One region of the Nocardioides sp. LMS-CY genome, then DNA from elsewhere that is predicted to be linked to it. Evidence: predicted binding sites of a transcription regulator. Region 1 holds the regulator's gene; each other region holds the start of a gene.
What was found. The regulator LexA, encoded in region 1, represses DNA repair genes until DNA is damaged. The targets are predictions, from matches to a motif close to TCGAACANNTGTTCGA.
Positions count from the first base shown of each region.

Region 2: recA (recombinase RecA) is a predicted target of LexA. The motif match lies at 4,355-4,370, and genes of this name have one in related genera.
Region 3: KM427_RS11020 (SAV_6107 family HEPN domain-containing protein) is a predicted target of LexA. The motif match lies at 5,981-5,996, and genes of this name have one in related genera.

Region 1 covers NZ_CP076104.1:1,349,932-1,357,384, forward strand. Annotated here, with positions in the region: gene KM427_RS06445 (MXAN_6640 family putative metalloprotease) at 1-293, opposite strand, end outside; gene KM427_RS06450 (phosphatase PAP2 family protein) at 358-1,218, opposite strand; gene lexA (transcriptional repressor LexA) at 1,324-2,040, opposite strand; gene KM427_RS06460 (LysM peptidoglycan-binding domain-containing protein) at 2,318-2,725, shown strand; gene KM427_RS06465 (hypothetical protein) at 2,915-3,271, opposite strand; gene nrdR (transcriptional regulator NrdR) at 3,683-4,177, shown strand; gene KM427_RS06475 (vitamin B12-dependent ribonucleotide reductase) at 4,354-7,290, shown strand; gene KM427_RS06480 (amino acid permease) at 7,427-7,453, shown strand, end outside.
Region 2 covers NZ_CP076104.1:3,237,563-3,245,015, forward strand. Annotated here, with positions in the region: gene KM427_RS15495 (fatty acid desaturase family protein) at 1-185, shown strand, start outside; gene KM427_RS15500 (DUF3037 domain-containing protein) at 178-558, opposite strand; gene KM427_RS15505 (HipA family kinase) at 555-1,322, opposite strand; gene KM427_RS15510 (GNAT family N-acetyltransferase) at 1,374-2,096, opposite strand; gene KM427_RS15515 (regulatory protein RecX) at 2,321-2,986, opposite strand; gene recA (recombinase RecA) at 3,172-4,221, opposite strand; gene KM427_RS15525 (S-methyl-5'-thioadenosine phosphorylase) at 4,594-5,400, opposite strand; gene KM427_RS15530 (MFS transporter) at 5,405-6,664, opposite strand; gene KM427_RS15535 (DUF3046 domain-containing protein) at 6,661-6,855, opposite strand; gene KM427_RS15540 (class I SAM-dependent DNA methyltransferase) at 6,852-7,453, opposite strand, start outside.
Region 3 covers NZ_CP076104.1:2,271,802-2,279,254, reverse strand. Annotated here, with positions in the region: gene KM427_RS11045 (AAA family ATPase) at 1-2, shown strand, start outside; gene KM427_RS11040 (DUF58 domain-containing protein) at 21-1,286, shown strand; gene KM427_RS25705 (transglutaminase TgpA family protein) at 1,283-3,664, shown strand; gene KM427_RS11030 (SCO2097 family morphological protein) at 3,980-4,414, opposite strand; gene KM427_RS11025 (methyltransferase) at 4,630-5,364, opposite strand; gene KM427_RS11020 (SAV_6107 family HEPN domain-containing protein) at 5,428-5,859, opposite strand; gene KM427_RS11015 (hypothetical protein) at 6,048-6,506, opposite strand; gene KM427_RS11010 (YbaK/EbsC family protein) at 6,557-7,030, shown strand; gene KM427_RS11005 (ArsC/Spx/MgsR family protein) at 7,030-7,386, shown strand; gene KM427_RS11000 (phytoene desaturase family protein) at 7,394-7,453, shown strand, end outside.

The sequences.
Region 1 (7,453 bases):
CGCAGCCGCAGCTCGCGCAGCGCCAGGGTCAGGTCGCGTCCGGTCTGCTCCTCGGTGTCGTCGCCGGTCGCCTGCCGCTGTGCCGGGGCGGGTGTCGCCTGGGGCGCGAGCAGCTCCTGCACCTCCTCCAGCGCCGCCGCGGCGGCGTCGGGGGAGTCGGAGGTCGAGGTGGACGCGGGGCTCTCGGGCTCTGCCCCGGCCGGTGCGGCGAGGCTCCCGACGACGAGGGCCTCGAGCGCGAGCGTCAGCAGGACGGTCGCGGGCAGCAGACGTCGTCCGAGGGGGGAGCGCATTGCCCTACTGTCCCCGACGGCACCAAGAATCGCCCAACCGCCACCCCGGACGAGGTGGGCGGCGTCAGTCCAGGACCGAGGTGTCCTCGCGCGACGGCCGCTCGTCCGCCAGTCGTTCGAGCGGATCCGGCTCGGAGGGTGGACGGTCGGGGGCGACCGCGGCCCGTCGGCGCCGGGGCCAGCGCAGCGGGACCTTGCCGATCGCCTGCGCGGCCACCCAGCCGACCAGGACGACCAGCCAGCCCACCATCGCGTCGATCACCCAGTGGTTGCCGGTGCCGACGATGACGACCGCGGTGCCGATCGCGTAGATCCAGCCGAGCACGCGGACCCACTTGCGGGTCGCGTACACCTGCAGGGCGAGCGCCACCCAGAGCGACCACCCCGCATGCAGGGAGGGGAACGCCGCCAGCTCGTTGGTCAGCCCGCCGACCCCGCGGGGCGCGGAGGCGTCGGCGCCCCACCAGCCGTCGGCCGCGTGCAGGCTGAGCACGTCGACGTACCCGCTGATGAAGCGGGGCGGGGCGGTCGGCATGAACAGGTAGGCGAGCAGGCCGAGCAGGGTGGCGATGACCAGGGCGCGGCGGGCCGGGCCGTAGCGGTCGGCGCCGAGGCGCCAGAGCCAGACCAGGACCGCGGCGGTCACGACGTAGTGGAGCGTGGCGTACCAGTAGCTGCCGGCCAGGCCGAGCACCCGGTGGTCGGTGAAGAGCTGGTTGAGCGGCGTCTCCCAGTGGATGCCGATCAGCTTCTCGATGTGCAGCAGGTCGTTGGCCCGGTCGAGCGCCGGCTGCATGGACGTGTCGGCGAGCAGTCGGGCCAGGCTGTAGAGCACCCAGAGCCCGAGGATCAACAGCAGCTCGAGGAGGCCTCGGGCCCAGCGGGGGAGGGGCCGCCTGGGCGCGATCGCAGGTGCTGTCGTCACAGCACCACCGTCGTCCATCAGCCCTCCCGTGCCATCGGGGATCCTCCCCGAGTCAACCCCGAGGTCTGGTCGGGCAATTCCCCGAGGGGGAGTACATCGCGTCGATCAGACCCGTCGCAGCACGGCGGTCACCTTGCCGAGGATGGTGGCGTTCGTGCCGTCGATGGGATCGTAGTTGGGATTGTGCGGCAGCAGCCACACCTTTCCGTCCTTGCGCTGCAGCGTCTTGACCGTGGCCTCCCCGTCGATGAGCGCGGCCACGATCTCGCCGTTCTCGGCCGTCTGCTCCTTGCGGATGACGACGTAGTCGCCGTGGCAGATGGCGGCCTCGACCATCGAGTCGCCGGAGACCTCGAGCAGGAAGAGCTCGCCGTCGCCGACCAGCTGCTTGGGCAGCGGGAAGACCTCCTCGTAGCGCTCCTCGGCCAGGATCGGTCCGCCGGCGGCGATCCGACCGACCAGCGGCACGTAGGACGCGGCGGGCACGCTGTCGCCGAGGCCGGTCTCGTCGTAGGACGACTCCTCGGCGGCGCCGAGGGAGCGGCGGGCCGCCATCACCTCGGGCAGGAAGACCTCCAGGGCGCGGGGCCGGTTGGGGTCGCGCTTGAGGAAGCCCTTCTCCTCGAGCGTCTTCAGCTGGTGGGCCACGCTGGAGGAGCTGGTCAGCCCGACCGCCTCGCCGATCTCGCGCATGCTGGGCGGGTAGCCCCGCTTCTCGATCGAGTCCTTGATCGTCGCGAGCACGCGCTGCTGTCGCGGGGTGAGCCCGGTCGCGTCCGCGGGGCCGTCGGGCAGCTCTCGCACCGTCATCTTCTTGGCCATGGGTCGACGTTAGCCCGTTCGGCCGCCGTCTTCAAACAGTTGTTCGAACGGCGTGTCGAGCCCGCGACCCCGTACGAGCGTCGAACAAATGTTCGCCTGGACCCTTGTGTCGTTCGAACAGATGCTCTAACGTCGTACACGTGTTCGATCGAACGACTGATCGAGTGGGTGTCCGGATCGGCTCCTCCGGGACTGTCGGTGGCCGCCACTAGAACTGCTCTCGACGAACACGGACCGACGGCCCCGGAGCGGGGCCACTTCCCCAGGAGGTCACCAGATGAGCACCATGACGATCGACCCGACGATTGACCGGACGATCGACCGGACGATCGACCGGACGTTCGACCCCACCGTGGAGCGGGCGCTCCGCGGTCGCTCCGGCCACACGGACGGCGGGGTCCGGCTGACCCGGCGCGGCCGGGTGGTGGTCGTGGTGCTCGCGCTGTTCGCCGTGCTCGCCCTCGGGGTGGTCGTCGCGGGCGGGTCGGTCGCCACCCGCAACTCCGGCGCGCCGGAGCCCACCGCGGTCGTGCAGGTCGGCCCGGGCGACACCCTCTGGGAGATCGCATCCGTGGCCGCCGGTGACGGTGACGTCCGCTCGATGATCGACCGGATCGAGAAGCTCAACGCGCTCGACTCCGGGATGCTCGTCGCCGGTCAGCGGCTGCTGGTCCCGGTCGGCTGACATCCGACCCCGGTGCGCTGACGTTCGCCACCGGGGCCACCCAAGACTTCGCCGGCCGCCTCGACCCCGGCCGGCGAGACCGGGGAAGACGAGGGGCGGGGCCGTTCGGCTCCGCCCCTCGAGGTATTTCGGGCCCGGTGGCGGAGCTGCCGGACCCGGCCAGCGTGCCCCGTCCTAGCGTGCCCCGTCCTAGCGCGCGGCCCGTCGCCCGCCGATCGGTCGCGGCGCCTCCTCGGCGTCCGCCGTGCCGCGGGGCGCGGGTGGCTCGGTGATCCCGAGCCGCCGGGTCAGTCGGGCGAGCAGCATCATCCCGAAGAACAGGCAGGCGACGGCGCCGACCGAGGCGACGGCCAGGAACCACCAGGCCCGGTCGTCGCCACCCCGGGCGGTGGCGCCGAAGTCGATCGCGGCGTACACGAGGTACCCCCAGGCCACGACGCAGGCCGTGATGCCGAGCGCAAGCAGCAGCAGGGCCGGCTGGAAGGTCCGCCTGCGCCGGGGTCCACGGCGCGACCCGGCTCGCTTCCCACCCGTCGCACCCCGCACCCGGCCATTGTGGCCGATCGACCCAGCGGTCGGGGGAGGCTTCCCGGGCATCCGCCCGGTCGCCGGCCCCCATCGGGGGGCGACGCGCCGGTTCCGGAGCCCGTGTCGCCCGGCCGCTGCGGCCCTGACCTGCGGCTTTGCGGGTGGCGGGACGGACCGGTCAGAACCACCTCGACCTGCCCTTGCATCGCCCTTCGCCGGGGCGTACGGTTACCACTACATCTAGTACTTACAACGATGTAGTTATCCACATCTAGTTCCACAGGGGACGGTGGATGACTCACAGCGAACTGCTTGTTGTACACAGGGAAAGCCCCAGCTCTCCACAGCCACACCCACCCCGCCGGGACACCGCGCGGAGGGGGCGGCAGCGTGCGGAGGCTGGGCGAGACCGAAGGGAGGAGGGGCCCGATGCACTGTCCGTACTGCCGCAACACCGACACCCGGGTCCTCGACTCCCGGGTCGCCGACGACGGCGGCTCGATCCGCCGCCGGCGGGCCTGCTCGGCCTGTGAGCGCCGGTTCACGACCGTCGAGCTGATGCAGCTGACCGTGCTCAAGCGCTCGGGGGCCAGCGAGCCGTTCAACCGCGAGAAGGCGGTCGCCGGCGTGCGCAAGGCCTGCAAGGGCCGCCCGGTGTCCGAGGACCAGCTGGCCTGCCTCGGTCAGGTGGTCGAGGACGCGCTGCGGCTCTCCGGCGCCGCCGAGATCGAGGCCCACGAGGTCGGCATGGCCATCCTCGGGCCGCTGCGCGCGCTCGACGAGGTCGCCTACCTGCGCTTCGCGAGCGTCTACCGCGCCTTCGAGTCGGCCGACGACTTCGAGAAGGAGATCGCGGTCCTGCGCGCGGAGCGCCTCGAGCGCGTGCTCGCGGAGCCCGCGCCTCAGCCCGTCCCGACGGGCTGACCACAGACGGCCCGGCGTGCGTAGTGGGGAAGCTGCGTACGCCGGGCCCACCACCTCGCTTGTCGAGCGACCTCAACAGACCTCAACAGACGTCAACGGACGCAGCCGCCGCACTGTCGGTGGCACCAGCAAGTATCGAACCAGCACATCAACCTCGAGAGACGGGACGCAGAGGGATGACCGAGACGGTGAGCGGCGGAGCCCAGGGACAGGCGCCGGGCAAGGGCAAGGCCAGGAAGGGCGCGGGCCTGAAGATCCAGCGGGTCTTCAGCACCGAGGGCGTGCACCCGTACGACGAGATCACCTGGGAGCGCCGCGACGTCGTCCAGACCAACTGGAAGACCGGTGAGACGGTCTTCGAGCAGCGCGGCGTCGAGTTCCCCGACTTCTGGTCGGTCAACGCCTCGACCATCGTCACCACGAAGTACTTCCGCGGCGCGGTCGGCACCGACGCCCGCGAGTGGAGCCTCAAGCACATCGTCGACCGCGTGGTGAAGACCTACGCCAAGGCCGGCGTCGACCACGGCTACTTCGCCACCGCTGCCGACGCCGAGGTCTTCGAGCGCGAGCTCACCTGGCTGCTCGTGCACCAGTACTTCTCGTTCAACTCCCCGGTCTGGTTCAACGTCGGCACCCCGTCGCCGCAGCAGGTCTCGGCCTGCTTCATCCTCTCCGTCGACGACTCGATGGACTCGATCCTGAACTGGTACAAGGAGGAGGGCTTCATCTTCAAGGGCGGCTCCGGCGCCGGCCTGAACCTCTCCCGCATCCGCTCCTCCAAGGAGCTCCTCTCGTCCGGTGGCACGGCGAGCGGCCCGGTCTCCTTCATGCGCGGCGCCGACGCCTCGGCCGGCACCATCAAGTCCGGCGGCGCCACCCGCCGTGCGGCGAAGATGGTCGTGCTCGACGTCGACCACCCCGACATCGAGGAGTTCGTGGCGACCAAGGCGCGCGAGGAGGACAAGATCCGCGCGCTGCGCGACGCCGGGTTCGACATGGACCTCGGCGGCGTCGACATCACCTCGGTGCAGTACCAGAACGCGAACAACTCCGTCCGCGTCTCCGACGAGTTCATGCGCGCGGTCGAGGACGGCACCGACTTCGGCCTCCGGGCCCGCAAGACCGGCGAGGTCATCGAGCGGGTCGACGCCCGCGATCTGTTCCGCAAGATCAGCGAGGCGGCGTGGGAGTGCGCCGACCCGGGCCTGCAGTACGACGACACGATCAACGACTGGCACACCAACCCCGAGACCGGCCGGATCACCGCGTCCAACCCGTGCTCGGAGTACATGTCGCTCGACAACTCCTCGTGCAACCTGGCCTCGCTGAACCTGCTGAAGTTCCTCAAGGACGACGACACCTTCGACGCCGCGCTGTTCGCGCAGGCAGTCGAGCTGATCATCACCGCGATGGACATCTCGATCTGCTTCGCCGACTTCCCGACCGAGGCGATCGGCCAGACGACCCGCGACTACCGCCAGCTCGGCATCGGCTACGCCAACCTCGGTGCGCTGCTGATGGCGATGGGCCTCGGCTACGACTCCGAGGGTGGCCGCTCGATGGCGGCGACGATCACCTCGCTGATGACCGGCGCGTCGTACAAGCGCTCGGCGGAGCTGGCCGGCATCGTCGGTCCGTACGTCGGCTACGCCCGCAACGCGGAGGCGCACAAGCGGGTGATGCGCAAGCACCAGGCGGCCAACGACACCGTCCGCACGCTGCACATCGCGGACAGCCAGGTGCACAAGCTCGCCACCCAGGCGTGGGCCGACGTGATCGCGCTCGGCGAGACCAACGGCTTCCGCAACGCGCAGGCCTCGGTGCTCGCGCCCACCGGGACCATCGGCTTCATGATGGACTGCGACACCACCGGCATCGAGCCCGACTTCTCCCTGGTGAAGTTCAAGAAGCTCGTCGGCGGCGGCTCGATGCAGATCGTCAACCAGACCATCCCGCGTGCGCTGAAGAAGCTCGGGTACGTCGACGAGCAGGTCGAGGCGATCGTCGCCTACATCGCCGAGCACGGCCACGTCATCGACGCGCCGGGCCTGCGGACCGAGCACTACGAGGTCTTCGACACCGCCATGGGGGCCCGCGCGCTCAAGCCGATGGGCCACGTGCGGATGATGGCGGCGGCGCAGCCGTTCCTCTCCGGCGCGATCTCGAAGACGGTCAACCTGCCGGAGACGGCGACCGTCGAGGAGATCGAGGAGGTCTACCTCCAGTCGTGGAAGCTGGGCCTCAAGGCCACCGCGATCTACCGCGACAACTGCAAGGTGGGCCAGCCGCTCGCCGACGGCGGAGGCAAGGCCAAGAAGGACGCCGCCGACGCCGCGGCCAAGGTCGAGTCCGAGGTGGAGCCGAAGGTCGTCGAGAAGGTCGTCTACGCCCCGGTCCGCAAGCGGCTCCCGAAGTCCCGGGTCTCGCGCACCACCTCCTTCACGGTGGGTGGCGCGGAGGGCTACATGACCTCGGGTGCCCACGAGGACGGCTCGCTCGGCGAGATCTTCCTCAAGCTCGGCAAGCAGGGCTCGACCCTGGCCGGCGTCATGGACGCGTTCTCGATCGCGATCTCGATCGGCCTGCAGTACGGCGTGCCGCTGGAGACCTTCGTCTCGAAGTACACCAACCAGCGCTTCGAGCCGGCCGGCCTCACCGACGACGCCGACATCCGGATGGCCCAGTCGGTGATGGACTACGTCTTCCGTCGGCTGGCGCTGGACTACCTGCCGTTCGAGACCCGTCAGGGCCTGGGCATCTACTCGGCCGAGGAGCGCCAGCGCTACCTCGAGACCGGCTCCTACGAGCCGCTCGAGGACCACGGCAACACCGCGGCCGAGCTGGTCGCTCCGGCCATCGAGCTCCGCGCCGACGACCCGGAGGCCGAGGACTCCTCGGCGGTTGAGGTGCGAGGCGAAGCGAGCCTCGAAATCTCCGAGTCGGTGGCGGCCAAGCCCGCCCCGTCCACCGCCCACACCAGCGCCGAGCTGCTCGAGCAGATCACCGGTACCGCGGTCGACAGCCCGCTCTGCTTCACCTGCGGCACCAAGATGCGCCCCGCCGGCTCCTGCTACGTCTGCGAGGGCTGCGGCAGCACGAGCGGCTGCAGCTGAGCGACGCTCGGCTTCTCGGGACGTCATGCGCTGCGTGGAAGCGGTTCCTCGCAACGTATGACGTCCCGGCCGAGCCGTTGAAAGCCGGGGCGGCGGTGGCCTTCAGCGACGGCCGGCGCTGTGGTAGGCCGGAGTCATGGCCCAGCACGAGCATTCGGGCGTA
Region 2 (7,453 bases), 1.9 Mb from region 1:
ACCTGCCCTACAACTCCCGACCGCTGGTGCGTCAGGTCGCGAGCGCCTGGCACAAGGTCGTGCGCCTGTCGCTGCCCAACGGCTGGCTGGCCGAGACCAACCGACGCAACCTGCTGCCCCAGCTGCGGCGGCTGGCCGTCGCCGCCCGGCCCGCGCGGCCGGCGCTCGCTCCGGTCGTCAGCTGACCAGCTGCTCCAGCAGGTGCTCGAGCTGGCGCTCGGGATCGGTGGTGACCCCACCGTGCACCGGCCCGGGCTGGATCACGGTGCTGCGGGGCGCCTTCACGAACCCGAACCGCTGGCTCAACGGCCGCTCCGCCGCGGCTCCCCCGCGCTGGTCGCCCGCGCACACGCCCTCGATGAACTCCAGCGCCTCGCAGACCTGGTCGAGGTCCAACCGCGGGTCGAGCGCCCGCAGCCGGTCGCGGTCGACGTGCCACGCCGCCCGCAGGAAGTCGGTCGCGTGGCAGTAGAGCACGACACCGACGTTCACGAACTCCTCGCGGTCGACGCGGGGCACGCAGCGCAGCACGACGTACTGGTAGGCGAGCTTGCTCATCGGCGCGCCACCACCGGCAGCCACTGGCGGGTGCCGAGCCGTGCGGTCAGGAACGCCGCGTAGGCCGCGCGCAGCGCGTCGGGTGAGTCCGCGCCGGGCACCGGCTCGAGCCACTCGTCGGGGACCTCGGCCAGCACCTCGGCGAAGACCTCCGCGGTGAGCAGGTCGCCGAGCTCGGCGTCGACGGCCGGCAGGTCGGGCGCGTGCGCGAGCAGCACGTGGTCGTCGGGGCTCCAGCGCTGCTCGGCGAACCGGCCCGGGTCGGTCACCCCGCCCGCCCAGGCGTGGTGGAAGTACAGGCAGGCGCCATGGTCGATCACCCACAGGTCGCCGTGCCAGACGAGCAGGTTGGGGTTGCGCCACGAGCGGTCGACGTTCGCGGTGAAGGCGTCGAGCCAGAGGATCTTCGTGCCGACGCCGTCCCCGGCGGGCACCTCGGCGTCGTAGCCGAACGCCCCGGGCAGGAAGTCGATCCCGAGGTTGAGCCCGGCACTGGCGTTGAGCAGGTCCTGCACCTCCTCGTCCGCCTCGTAGCGGGCGATCTCCGGGTCCAGCTCGAGCGCGACCAGCCGCGGCGTGCGCAGCCCGATGCGCCGCGCCAGCTCGCCCACGATCACCTCGGCGACCAGCACGCGCAGGCCCTGGCCGGCGCCGCGGAACTTGCAGACGTAGGTGCCGAGGTCGTCGCCCTCGACGATGCCGGGCAGGCTGCCGCCCTCGCGCAGCGGAGTGACGTAGCGGGTCACGGCGACGGTCGGGATCACGACCCAAACCCTAGATGAGACGGCGTGCTCCGGGGTCGCGCCACCGGCGGGTCAGCCGAGCACCCGGCGTACGTCGAGCGTGCAGCCGACGACCGTGTCGACGCTGCCGTCCTCCTGGGGCTCGTCGAACCACAGGCCCGCCTCGAAGCCCGCCTTCGCGAGCATCCGCAGCGAGGCGCCGTTGCGGTGGTCGGGCGCGGCGAAGTACGTCGTCGCCTCGGGGAACCGGCTCCGGGCGCGCCGCATCCACGCCCACAGCACCCGCACGCCGAGGCCGCGCCCGCTCCACTCCTCGGCCAGTGCGTAGTCGACGCCGATCGCGTCCGGATCCGGCCCGAGCACGGCGTAGTCGGGGTAGTCGCCGACCCGGTAGTCCTGCACGAAGCCCACCGACCGGCCGTTGACCTCCGCCACCCACATCCGGGTGGCGCTCCGGCCGTCGATCCGGGGCCCGTAGCGCGCCTCGATCAGGGCCGCCGTCGGCTCACCCTCCGAGGCCCACCAGCGGGCCACGTGGTCGGACTGCCGCCAGCGCAGCAGGTCGCCCAGGTCACCGCGGGTCATCGCGCGCACCGCGACCCGCTCGTCGTGGTCGACCACGAACTCCTTGACCTGCCCGGACAGGTCGCCCGGCACCGGCTCGGCGTGCATGCTGGCGCAGGTACGCCGCGCGGCCGCGGCCCAGGACTCGTCCGGCCGCACCACCCCGCTCAGGTCGCGGCCCCGGTCGTGGACGACCACGCGGACCGGTGCGTCGGCGATGGGGTGGCTCATCGCGGCATTGTGCCGGGTGGCATGGGGATCGGGGAACAGCCTCGCGCCGATCGGCCGGCACTAGCGTCGTGCGTCAGAAGTTCTGGTGCGCTTCGCGCACCCATGGCACGCACTCTGCGGCGTTGCCGTCGCTTGCGAGACGAGCGGGTATGGCTGCGCTCCGGCGCCTTGCAGCGCACGCACCGTGAGCACGCCAACCGTGCCACAACTTCCAACGCACGACACTAGGCGTGCTGGTCCGCCGACTCGCGGCCGGCGGCCGCCAGCTCGTCGCGCACCACGGCGAACGACATCCCGGAGCCGTAGCCCTTGCGGGCGAGCATGCCGACCAGGCGCCGGGTGGCGGTGGCGTCGTCGACGCGCTGCAGCGACCGCAGCTTCTTGCGCACCAGGGCCCGGGCGGTCTCCTCCTCGTCGGTCGGGTCGATCTCGTCGAGCGCCTCTCGGGCGGTCTCGTCGTCGACGCCCTTGCGGCGCAGCTCCTGGGCGAGCGCCCGCCGGGCCAGGCCCTTGCCACCCGCCCCCGCGGGGCCACGGCTGGCGATCCAGGACCGGGCGAACGCGTCGTCGTCGACCAGGCCGACCTCCTCGAACCGGTCGAGCAGGCGGCCGGCGATCTCGTCCGGCACGTGCTTCTTGGCCAGCTTGTCGGCGAGCTCCTGGCGGCTGCGCGCCTGGCCGGTGAGCTGGTCGAGCAGGATCTTGCGGGCCACCGCCTCCGGGTCGGCGTCCGGTGGTTCCTGAGGAGGTTGCGCAGCAACCGTCTCGAAGGGGCCCTGCGCCGTGGTGTCCTCGGGGGGCGGGGCGGCTGCGCGCTTGGTCCAGGCGTCCACCCCGGTCGAGACGTCCCCGAGCCACTCCGGCGGCGGCCGGTCCTCGTCGAGAGTCATGGGCTTGCTCTCCTGGGTCGCTGGGTTTCGAGGCTCGGGCCTGGCGGCCCTCCCACCTCAACCACCGACATGACGGTGGTTGAGGTGTGAGCTTGCGAGCCTCGAAACCCTTGGGTTGAGGTGCGAGCTTGCGAGCCTCGAAACCCTTGGGTTGAGGTGCGAGCTTGCGAGCCTCGAAACCATCACTAGAAGGAGTCGACGCCGATCGGCTCGTCGGAGAGCGGTGCCTCCTGGTCGACCTGCGGGCCCACGCCGAGCTTCTCCAGGATCTTCTTCTCCAGCTCGTTGGCGAGGTCGGGGTTGTCGCGCAGGAAGTTGCGCGCGTTCTCCTTGCCCTGGCCGAGCTGATCGCCCTCGTAGGTGTACCAAGCGCCGGCCTTGCGGACCAGGCCGGCCTCGACACCGACGTCGATCAGGCCACCCTCGCGGCTGATGCCCTTGCCGTACATGATGTCGAACTCGGCCTGCTTGAACGGCGGGGCCACCTTGTTCTTCACGACCTTGACGCGGGTGCGGTTGCCGACCATGTCGGTGCCGTCCTTGAGTGTCTCGATGCGGCGCACGTCGAGCCGGACCGAGGAGTAGAACTTCAGCGCCCGGCCACCGGTCGTGGTCTCGGGCGAGCCGAACATCACGCCGATCTTCTCGCGCAGCTGGTTGATGAAGATCGCGGTGGTGCCGGAGTTGTTGAGCGCACCGGTCATCTTCCGCAGCGCCTGGCTCATCAGGCGCGCCTGGAGGCCGACGTGGCTGTCACCCATCTCGCCCTCGATCTCGGCCCGGGGCACCAGCGCGGCCACCGAGTCGATGACGATCAGCGAGAGCGCGCCGGAGCGGACCAGCATGTCGGCGATCTCCAGCGCCTGCTCACCGGAGTCGGGCTGGGAGACCAGCAGCGCGTCGGTGTCGACGCCGAGGGCCTTCGCGTACTCCGGGTCGAGCGCGTGCTCGGCGTCGATGAAGGCCACGATGCCGCCGGCGGCCTGGGCGCTGGCCACCGCGTGCAGGGCGACCGTCGTCTTACCCGACGACTCCGGGCCGTAGATCTCGACCACGCGGCCGCGGGGCAGGCCACCCAGGCCCAGCGCCACGTCGAGCGCGATCGATCCGGTCGGGATGATCTCGAGCGGTGCCCGGCTCTCGTCGCCGAGCCGCATGACCGACCCCTTGCCGAACTGCCGCTCGATGTTGGCGAGCGCGGCGTCGAGGGCCTTCTCGCGGTCTCCACCAGCCATGGTCTTCTTCCTCGTCTCTCGTCGGGTTCCAGGCACATCGGCGACGCTAGAGCGAGCCACCGACAGTGCCTGATCAGCGCCGTCGAACCTGTGGAGAACCTCGTCCGCGTCGTGCCTGTGGACACAACCTAGCCCGAACATCTGTTCGATGTCGGCAGCGCGGTCCGGCGTGTTGCGGATTCGGGGCCGCGGCGCGGCGTCGCCCTGGTCGTCGTGCGGGTTTCGGCTGCTGGCAGCCGAAACCCGCGCGGCGCGCCGAGCTGATGCGGCGTGTCGTGCGGCTCTCGGCCGCCAGGTGGGAGCGGAGGTGCTGGTGTGACCCTTGAGGCCCCCGATCCGATGGGTGCACCGGCGGGGCCGCCCACCCGTGTGTCACCCGGGTCCGATGCCGCCCGGCACCTCGTAGGTCAGCTCGACGCCGTCGGCCCACGTCGAGCAGCCGCACCCGCGCGGGTCGGGCAGCCCCTCGATCGCGCGGGCGAGCAGGCCGCTGAGCCGCTCGAGGTTGGCCCGGAACAACGCGACGACCTCCTCCTGGTCCACGCCGTCCCCCACCTCCGCGCCGGCGTCCATGTCGGTCACCAGCGCGACCGGGGCGTAGCACATCCGCAGCTCACGGGCGAGGGCCGCCTCGGGCGCCCCGGTCATGTTGATCAGCGTCCACCCCTGGTCGGCGTAGTGGCGCGACTCCGCCCGGGTCGAGAAGCGCGGCCCCTCGATGACGACCATCGCTCCCCCGACCTTCAGCTCCGGATCGGCGGCGGCGAGCGCGCCGGAGACGCCCGGGCAGTAGGGGTCGGCGAACGGGAGGTGGACCGCCCCGCGCTCGACGTACGACGGGACCCGGCGGAACGTCCGGTCGACCAACTGGTCGGGGACGACCAGGTCGCCGGGCGCCACCGCGTCGCTCAGCCCGCCCACCGCGCACGGCGCGAGCACCTGGCGGACGCCGAGGGCGCGCAGCGCCCAGAGGTTGGCGCGGTACGGGATCGCGTGCGGCGGATGCTCGTGGTGCGGACCGTGCCGCGGCAGGAACGCCACCCGCCGGCCGGCCAGCGTGCCGACCGCGACCGGCGCCGAGGGCGCGCCGTACGGCGTCTCGACGGGGTGCTCCTCGTAGTCGTCGAGGAACGAGTAGAAGCCGGTGCCGCCGATCACCGCCACCTCCGCGAAGCTCATGGCCTCAGCCTGCCAGCCGCGTCGTGGCGCGCGCCCCGAACCCGCCGATCGCGACCAGCACGACCAGTCCGATCGAGCAGATCGCGAGCTCCGGGTAGCCCCACACGCCGACGATGACCCCGGCCAGCCCGCCGGCGCCCGCCGCGGTCAGCCCCATCACCAGGTCGGCGGCCCCCTGCACGTCGGTGCGGGCGTCGATCGGCGCGTGCTGGGCGATCAGGGTCGAGGCCGCGACGGTCGCGAACGACCAGCCCAGGCCGAGCAGGAACAGCCCCGTGAACATCTGCCACGACGAACCCTCCGGGGCGCTCGCACACAGCACCATCGCGGCCAGCAGCAGCACCGCGCCCTCGACCAGCACGGTCGGGCGCCCGGTGCGGTCGGCGAGCATGCCGACCAGGGGCGAGAAGGCGAACATGCCGAGCACGTGCAGGCTGATCACCAGACCGATCACGCGCAGCTCCGCGTGGCCGTGCTCCATGTGCAGCGGCGACATCACCATGACGCCGACCATCGCGGCGTGCGCGCACGCCATGCCGAGCACGGCGAACGCGAGCACCGGGCGCTCACGGGTGGCGGCCACCGCCCGCGACCACGCCGTACCAGCGGGGGCCTCGGGTGCCACGCCCGCCGCCTCGCGCGCGACCAGCAACGGGTCGGGACGCAGCAGCCCCCACACGACCAGCGCGGCCGCCAGCATGCCGATGCTGCCGAGCGCGAACGGCCCGGTCAGCTCGGGGATCCCCATCGTGTCGGCGAGCGCACCGGACGGGCCGGTCAGGTTGGGGCCGGCGACCGCCCCGATCGTGGTCGCCCAGACCACCGTCGAGAGCGCACGCCCCTTGTGGGCGTCCTCCGCGAGGTCGGTGGCGGCGTACCGGGCCCCGCTGTTGGCGGCGGTCGTCGCGCCGAGCAGGACCGCCCCGAGGAGCAGCACGACCATCGAGTCCAGGACGCCGGCCACCACCGCCAGGACGGCGCCGGCGGCACCGATCAGGTACCCCGCGGCCAGGCCGATCCGGCGGCCGCGGATCGCCATCACCCGGGCGAGGAGGTACGACGCCACCGCGGCGCCGAGCACCTGGAAGGTCTGGGCCAGGCCGGCCTGGCTCTCCGAGCCGGAGATGTCGCGCGCGAGCAGCGACGCCGTGGCAATGCCGATGGTGATGCCGATCGCGCCCACCGCCTGGGCGACGACGAGCGTGCGGATCGTGCGCCGCTGGATCGCCGCCAGGTCTGGCTCGACCCGGGCCGGGGCGCTCACTTCTGGGAGGCCGGCAGCTCGAGGGTCCGCCAGACCGCGGCCCAGACCTCCTTGGGCGGCACTCCCGCATCGAGCGCCTCGGCGGCGGTGCGGCCGCCGAGCTCGCCGATCACGAAGCTGCCCGCCCAGGACCGGGCGTACGCCGCACCCAGCGCGTCGTCCATCCGGGCCCAGAACTCGGTGTGCCTCATGCACGCACCGCCCGCACGTCGAGCCACGGCTCGCCGGTGCGCGCGCTGCGGCTCTGCCGCACCACCTCGACCCGCCAGCCGGCGGCCTCGAGCACCGCGCGCAGCTCCGCCTCGCGCCAGAAGACGAAGCGCCGCGGCGCCCCGACGTGGCCGTGGGTGGACCAGGCCTCGCCGTCGCCCTCCTTCAGGGTCAGTGCCAGCGGCCCGGCCGGGCGGGTGGCCGCGGCCAGCCGCTCCAGGAGCCGGGGCAGGTCGGCCCGGTCGACGTGGAGCAGACAGGCGTTCGCCCACACCCCGTCGTACGGCGCACCCGGGCGCTCGGGGTCGGCGAGGTCGTCGGTGAGCGGGTCGAGGCGGTCGGCGCTCTGCCCGGCGGCGCGCATCAGCTCGACGAAGCCCGCCGTGATGTCGGTGCGGCGCACGTCGAGGCCGGCGGCCTCGAGCGCGGCGGCGTCGCGGCCGGTGGCACTGCCGATCTCGAGCACCCGGCCGCGCGGCCCGACGGCGATCGCGAAGGCGACGATGTCGTCGGCGACCTCGGCGGGCAGGCTGATGGTGCCCTCGCCGTACGCCGCCGCGTGGGCGTCGTAGGCCGCGA
Region 3 (7,453 bases), 920 kb from region 1:
GACCCGAGAGCACCAGGCTCATGAGAGAGGCACTGGCCGGCCTGAGCGTCCGCGGACGGGCCTTCCTCGCCGCCGGCGTCACCGCGGTCGTCTGCTCGATCATCCTCGACCAGACGACGCTCGCCCGCGTGGGCGTGCTGCTGCTGGCGCTGACGCTGATCACGGTCCTGGTGCTCGCGCGCAACCGCTACCGGCTCACGCTGGTGCGCAACGTCACCCCGCAGCTGGTGGCCGCCGGGCAGCCGGCCCGGGTGACGCTCACCCTCGCGAACGACGGGCTCGCGCCCAACGGCGTACTCCTGCTGGAGGACCAGGTGCCCTACGTGCTCGGCACCCGGCCGCGCTTCGTGCTCGAGGGCATCAGCCAGGGCTGGCGGCACTCGGTGAGCTACCAGGTGCGCTCCGACGTGCGCGGCCGGTTCGAGATCGGCCCGATGTCGGTGCGGGTCAGCGACCCCTTCGGATTGGTCGAGCTGGGCCGCACCTTCCGCACTACGGTGCCGCTGATCGTCACGCCGCGGACCGTGCCGCTGCCGCAGATCCCGCTCGGCGGCGCCTGGACCGGCTCGGGCGACAACCGGCCGCGGGCGTTCGCGATCGGCAGCGCGGAGGACGTGACCGTGCGCGAGTACCGCCGCGGCGACGACCTGCGCCGCGTGCACTGGCGCAGCTCGGCGCGCGTCGGGCAGCTCATGGTGCGCCGCGAGGAGCAGCCCTGGCAGTCGCGGGCGACGCTCTTCCTCGACAACCGGGTGACCGCGCACCGCGGCCAGGGCATCGCGTCCTCGCTCGAGGCGGCGGTCTCGGTCGCGGCCTCGGTCGCCCTGCACCTGACCCACCGCGGCTTCGCCGTACGCCTGGTGACCGCGACCGGTGAGGAGCCGGGCAGCGCCTGGCACGTGCGCGGCGCCGACCTGAACACCGGTCCGCTGCTCGAGGCGCTCGCGGTCGTGGCGCCGGTGCAGCAGCCGCGGCTGGAGACCGGGTGGCTGGCCGAGGGCGCCCACGGCGGGCTGACCGTCGCGGTGTTCGGCGGCGTGGACGCGGCGGACCTGCCGGTGCTGCGCCGGATGCAGCACCACGCCGGCTCGGCGCTGGCCGTCGCCGTCGACGTGGACGCCTGGATCGGGGCCGCCCCCGACGACGGCGCGACCCGGGTGCTCGCCCAGCAGGGCTGGCGCGCGGTGGCGCTGCGACCCCGCGACCGGCTCGACGCGATCTGGCAGGAGCTCGGCCACACCAGCGCGCAGACCGCGCGCGGCGCACACCAGCAGGTCGGGTCATGAGCACCCGGCCCCGGGGCCGGCTCGGCGCCAACGTCATCTTCGCCGCCACGACGGCGGGCACCACCTGGCTGGCGATGAACGCCTGGCGCGACCTCACCGTCCGCCCGGGCGACTTCCTCAACCCGCTGCTGCTGCTGGCCCTGGTGATCGCCGGTGTCGGGGTCGCGGCGCGCTGGTGGCGCTGGCCGGGCGCCGCCGTCGTGGCGTTCCAGGTGGTCGTCGGCGCGATGCTGAGCTGCCTGATGCTGGTCGGCTCCCCGCTGCCGGTCGGCGGTGCCTGGACCGAGCTGACCACGATGATCGGCGACGCGCTCGACACCTCCCGGCAGTACCGCGCGCCGGTGCCGCTGGGCGCGCCCCCGGTCGACGTCCTGCTGGTCCTCGGTGGGCTGGCGTGCCTGCTGCTCGTCGACATGCTGGCGTGCACGCTGCGGCGGGTGCCGCTGGCCGGCCTGCCGCTGCTCGCGATCTTCAGCATCCCGGTCGGGATGATCGACCAGGGCATCGCCTGGTGGGTCTTCGCCATCACCGCGATCGGCTACCTCACGATGCTCTTCCTCCAGGAGAGCGACCAGGTCGCGCGCTGGGGCCGTCCGCTCGGCGAGGACCGCGAGACCGGCGATCCCATCTCGTTCGGCGCCGGCGCGACCACCGTCCGCAGCACCGCGAGCCTGGTCGGTGGCGCCGCGACCGCGATCGCCGTCATGGTGCCGGTGCTGATCCCGGCGACCGGGCTGCACATGTTCGACTTCGGCCCGGGCTCGGGCGGCGGCGACGACATCAAGGTGGCCAACCCCACGGCCGACCTGGTGCGCGACCTCAAGCGCGGCGACGACATCCCGCTGATCCGGGTGACGACCAACGACCCGGACCCGTCGTACCTGCGGATCCTCGCCCTCACCCGCTTCTCCGACGCGGAGTGGAGCCCCGGCAACCGGGAGGTGCCGGCCGACCACCTCGCCGACGGCCAGATGCCGCCGCCGCAGGGCGTCGCCGCGGAGCTCTCCCGGCAGGACTATCCCTACCAGGTGAGCGTGCTGCCGACGTTCGACTCGCGCTGGCTGCCGACGCAGCCGCCGGTCAGTCTCGTCGACGCCCCGGGTGACTGGCGCTACGACCAGCGCACCATGGACTTCATCGCCGGCGACCAGGACCTGTCGACGGCCTCGCTCGACTACACCATGACCTCGGTCGACCTCAACCTCACCTCGGCGCGGCTGGAGCAGGCGGGCACGCCCACCGGCAAGGTGGACGACATCTTCACCGACCTGCCCGAGGACATGCCGCCGATCGTCCACGACCTCGCGGTGCAGGTGACCGACGGCGCGACCACGCAGTACGAGAAGGCGGTCGCGCTCCAGAACTGGTTCCGCACCGAGTTCAGCTACTCCCTCGACCGCGCCGACGGCAACGGCACCGATGCGCTGGTGGAGTTCCTGACCGACGCCCCGGGCGGCCGGATCGGCTACTGCGAGCAGTTCGCCTCGGCGATGGCGGTGATGGCTCGCGACCTCGGCATCCCCGCCCGGGTCGCGATCGGCTTCCTGAACCCGTCGGCGGACGGCCCGGACACGTGGGTCTACAGCTCCGACGACATGCACGCCTGGCCCGAGCTGTTCTTCGACGGCGCCGGCTGGGTGCGCTTCGAGCCCACCCCGGCCGGCCGGGCCGAGGACGTCCCGTCGTACACCGTGCCCGGCACGCCCGACGACGGCCCGACCGCGTCGATCTCGCCGTCGGCGAGGTCCTCGGCGGTCGCGCCGACCAACCGTCCCCAGGACACCGAGTCCGCCGCGGCGGACGCCGGCGACTCCGGCGACACCGGGTCGACGATCGCGTGGGGGCCGACGCTCGGCGGGCTCGCCGCGGTCGCGCTCCTCGTCGGCGGACTGCTGCTCCCCCGGCTGGTGCGCTCTCGGCGTCGCGAGCGCCGGCTCGCCTCGGGCGCGATCGAGGCGGTCTGGGACGAGCTCCACGACACCGCGCTCGACCTCGGCGTCCCGTGGCCGCCCGGCCACTCGCCGCGGCGTACCCGCAACGTGCTGGTCGAGCACCTCGGCGCGCCCGCCGGGCCCGACTCCCCCGAACGCCCGGCACACGGACCGGCCGTCGCCCCCGCGGCGGTCGCCGCCCTGGACCGGCTGGTGCTCACCCTCGAGCTGGCCCGCTACTCCCGCGCCGGCGCCACCACCGACCCGGTGCGGCTCCGCAGCGACGGCGAGGCGTGCGTCGCCGCGCTCGCCGGCGGCGCCACCCGGGCCGCCCGGCGCCGCGCCACCTGGTGGCCCCGCTCCGTGCTCACCCTGCGCCGCCGTACCAGCTCCACCGCCCCGCCCCTCGAGGCCCGCTACGGCGGGGTCGTCGACAACATGAGCTGACCGGCCCCGCACCCGGTCGGCGTCGGATCGGACTTTGCGGATAGTCCGTCACGTTCCGGTTGTCGATCCACGCTCATGACGACCAGAACGTGACGGACTATCCCGCCGCCGCTGCCGGCCGGGTGGCCGACGGGGAGGTCGCCATGAGGGATACCCAGTGACGATGTGGTTGTTCCGAGCGCTCCGGAGCAACCACATCGTCACTGGGTATCCCTCATCCGGCTGCGCGTGGGACGTGCTCCGAACGTGGAACGACCCGGCCGTGGTCGACCGGGTCGTGGTGCTGGTGGTGCTGGTGGTGCTGGGTGGCGCGAGTCAGAAGCCGCCGTGCTCGCGGCGCCGGCGCCAGCGCTCCTCCATGCGCTCCATGAAGGAGCCGCCGTTGGAGCCGCGGTTGCGCTTGGTACGGCGACCGCCGTCGATGACGGTGAAGCCGCGGCTGGGGTGTGCGGCGCGCGGGTCGGCCGCCGCCGGGGCCGCATGATGACCACGCATGGCGGCCAGGGCCACGGTGGCCGAGCCGAGCATCACCACGAAGCCCGCGATGCCGAGAACTGTGATCCGGGCGACGGCGCCGGTCATCAAGACAGCGACACCGATCGCGAAGCAGACACCTGCGATGATCGCGCGGCGACGGGCCGTGCGGCGGAAGGCCGTGCCGCGCAGCGTCGACGCCAGCTTGGGGTCCTCCTCGACGAGGGCCCGCTCCATCTGCTCGAGCAGTCGGAGCTCCTCTTCCGAGAGTGGCACCGTACCTCCCACATGGTCATCGCCGGACACAACGACTCCGGCAACTGCAAGTCTAGGCAGCGGCTGCTGATCCCGGTAGGCGGGTCGCCGAATTTCGTCACCGAATCGTGGCCGACGCCTGGTCGGCACGGTGCCCAGGACGGCGTCGGGGCGTTCCGGACGCGGTCACGGGCGGCTGCGATCCGCCCCCGCACGGGCATCCGGCCGTCAGCGGGTCAGCGCGCCAGAAGGTGCAGCTGGGCCGCCAGCGGGAGGTACTCGGGTCGCTCCGAGACCGCGCGCTCCAGCTCGACCAGGGCGGCGGTCGCCCCAGCCTCGAGGTCGAGCAGCGAGCCGGGGACCAGGTCGGCGAAGACGCGGACACCGTGGACCGCGCCGACCGCGAAGCCGGACCGTTCCAGCAGCTCGGTGGCCTCGGCCGCCGTGAAGCGGTGGCCGGCGCGGCCGTCTCGCGCCCCCACCGGGGCATCGAGCAGCGTCAGCGCCTGTGTGAAGTGGCCGGCCATCGCCCGGGCCACCACGGCCGCGTGTCGCTGGGCGACGAGCAGGCTCAGCGTCCCGCCCGGGCGGAGCACCTGACGCAGGGTCGCCAGCGCGGCGACCGGATCGTCGACGACCTCGAGGACACCGTGGCACAGCACGACATCGGCACTCTGCGGCCCCACGGCGTCCAGCAGCGTCGCCAGGTCGCCCTGCTGCGCCGCGACCTCGACGTCGAGCTCGCGGGCCCGTCGGCTCAGCGCCGCGAGCGCATCGGGGCTCGGGTCGACCACGGTCACCCGGGCGCCGAGGCCGGCGACCCGGACCGCGAACCCGCCGGTGCCGCCGCCGATGTCGAGCACGTCGCCGCCGGCCTCGACGTACGGCCGGACAGCGTCCCAGACCACCGAGCTCCTGGCGGCGGTCCGTCGCTCGCTCGGGGGCTCGGTGGGCCGCGCGCTCTCGTTCATGCCTCCGACACTAGTGGCGCGAGGCCGGTGACGCGCGAGACCCGGCGCGTCACCCGGCGTGCATCACCCGGCGCGCATCACCTCCCCCGCGGCGAGCGGGGCGTGTGGCACCAACCCCAGGGACCGCTCGACCACGGCGAGGAACCGGTCGGCGTCGCGCACCAGGTCGTCGGCCTCCCGCGCGGCGACCGCCCGTGTCGAGCCGGCCTCGGCGGCGGCCCGCTTGGACGCACCGGCCGCGAAGAAGGTCGCCCACTCGCCGAGCTCGGGAGCGACCTCGGCGAGCAGCACCCACGCGTTCTTCTGTGGTCGGCGACCGCGGCGTGCCGATGGCCGGGCCCGGGCCGCCAACAGCGCCGCCGCCGAGCGGAGCGCCGCGACGTGGGCGCAGGCGTAGCGCGTCGGGGCGTCCGTGGCCGCCACCGCCTCGCTCAGCGACTCCGCCGCGCGGGCGAGATAGGAGTGCGTGGTGGCGGGCAGGGCGTACGGGTTCATCGAGCACCTCATCTCCTCGACCCAGGACCGGCGACCCACTGTCGGTGCGACCGGGCATGCTGAGCCAGGCCCGGCCCGGCCCGACGGGGACGGGGTCGAGGTCGTCCCCGTCGAGCCCGGATCGAACATATGTTCGATCCGATGGCTACGCTACACCCCGGTGCCGACGGCCCGTCAAGGGCGCGAGATCAGGATCCGGCGCGGACGTCGCCGGAGCGGTCGGCCGCCCGCAGGTAGACGCCGGTGTCGCGATGCCACAGCGCGACCAGCACCGCCGCGTCGAGCACCAGGCTCACGATCGACAGCACCACGAACAGGGCGGGCGGTCCGATGCGCAGGGTCGCCAGCGTGCCGATCGCCAGCGCCGCCACCGTCACGGTGATCGCCACCCGTGCCCAGCCGTGCCGGGCCCGGAAGAACTCGAGCAGGACCGCCATCATCAGCGCGATCACCACGAGCATCACGACGATGACCGGCACGATGTCGGGAGGCTCCACGGAGCCGGCGTCGGGGCGACCGGCCTCCCACGCGTCGGTGAGCTCGGACTTGAAGACCATCGAGAGCCCGGCCGTGACCATCGACAGTACGACCAGCGCCCCGGTCAACCAGACCGCGGCCGTCACCGCCGTTGCTCGCCCCTGACTCATCCAGCTCCTCCTCCATCCCCGGCGCAGCACGCTGCCCTAGGGTCTCGACCATGAACTCCGAACACCCGACGATCACCCGGTTCCGCGACGACCACGCGCGACGAGGCGGCACCGGTGAGATCGTCATCCTGCCCGATTCGGTGCACACCGCGGCACTCGCGGCCGAGGCACTGGGGTGTGAGGTCGGTGCGATCGCCAACAGCCTGCTCTTCGACGCCGACGGGACGCCCGTACTCATTCTGACCTCGGGAGCCCATCGCGTCGACACGGTTGCGGCCGCGGCGCGCGTCGGGGTGAGCAAGCTCAAGCGGGCCTCGCCCGACTTCGTGCGCGAGCACACCGGGCAGGTCATCGGCGGGGTCTCCCCCATCGGGCATCCGGCCCCCGTGCCGACGTACCTCGACTCCTGGCTGCGGCGCTACGAGGTGGTCTGGGCGGCGGCCGGCCACCCGGCTGCGGTGTTCTCCACGACCTACGACGAGCTCGCGGCGATGACCGGCGCGCCGGAGATCGAGGTCGACTGATGGAGATCTGGCTCAACCCCGCCTGCTCGAAGTGCCGCACCGCCGTGGCCGAGCTCGACGCGGCCGGCGTCGCCTACACCGTACGGCGCTACCTCGACGAGCCGCCGACGGCCGCCGAGCTCGCCGACGTCGTGGCCCGGCTCGGCCTGGAGCCCTGGGACATCGCGCGCGCCAAGGAGGCCCGCGAGGCCGGCATCGACCTGCCCCGCGACGCCGAGCACCGGGCGGACTGGCTCGAGGCGCTGGCGACGCACCCCCGGGCGATCCAGCGGCCGATCATCACCGCGGCCGACGGCACGACCGTCGTGGGCCGCGACCAGGAGTCGCTCGACCGCGTGCTCGGCGCCGAGGCCTGAGCCGGGGATGGCACGCGTCGCGGTCGTCGGCGGCGGGTTCGGCGGTCTCGCCGCCTCGCTGCGGCTC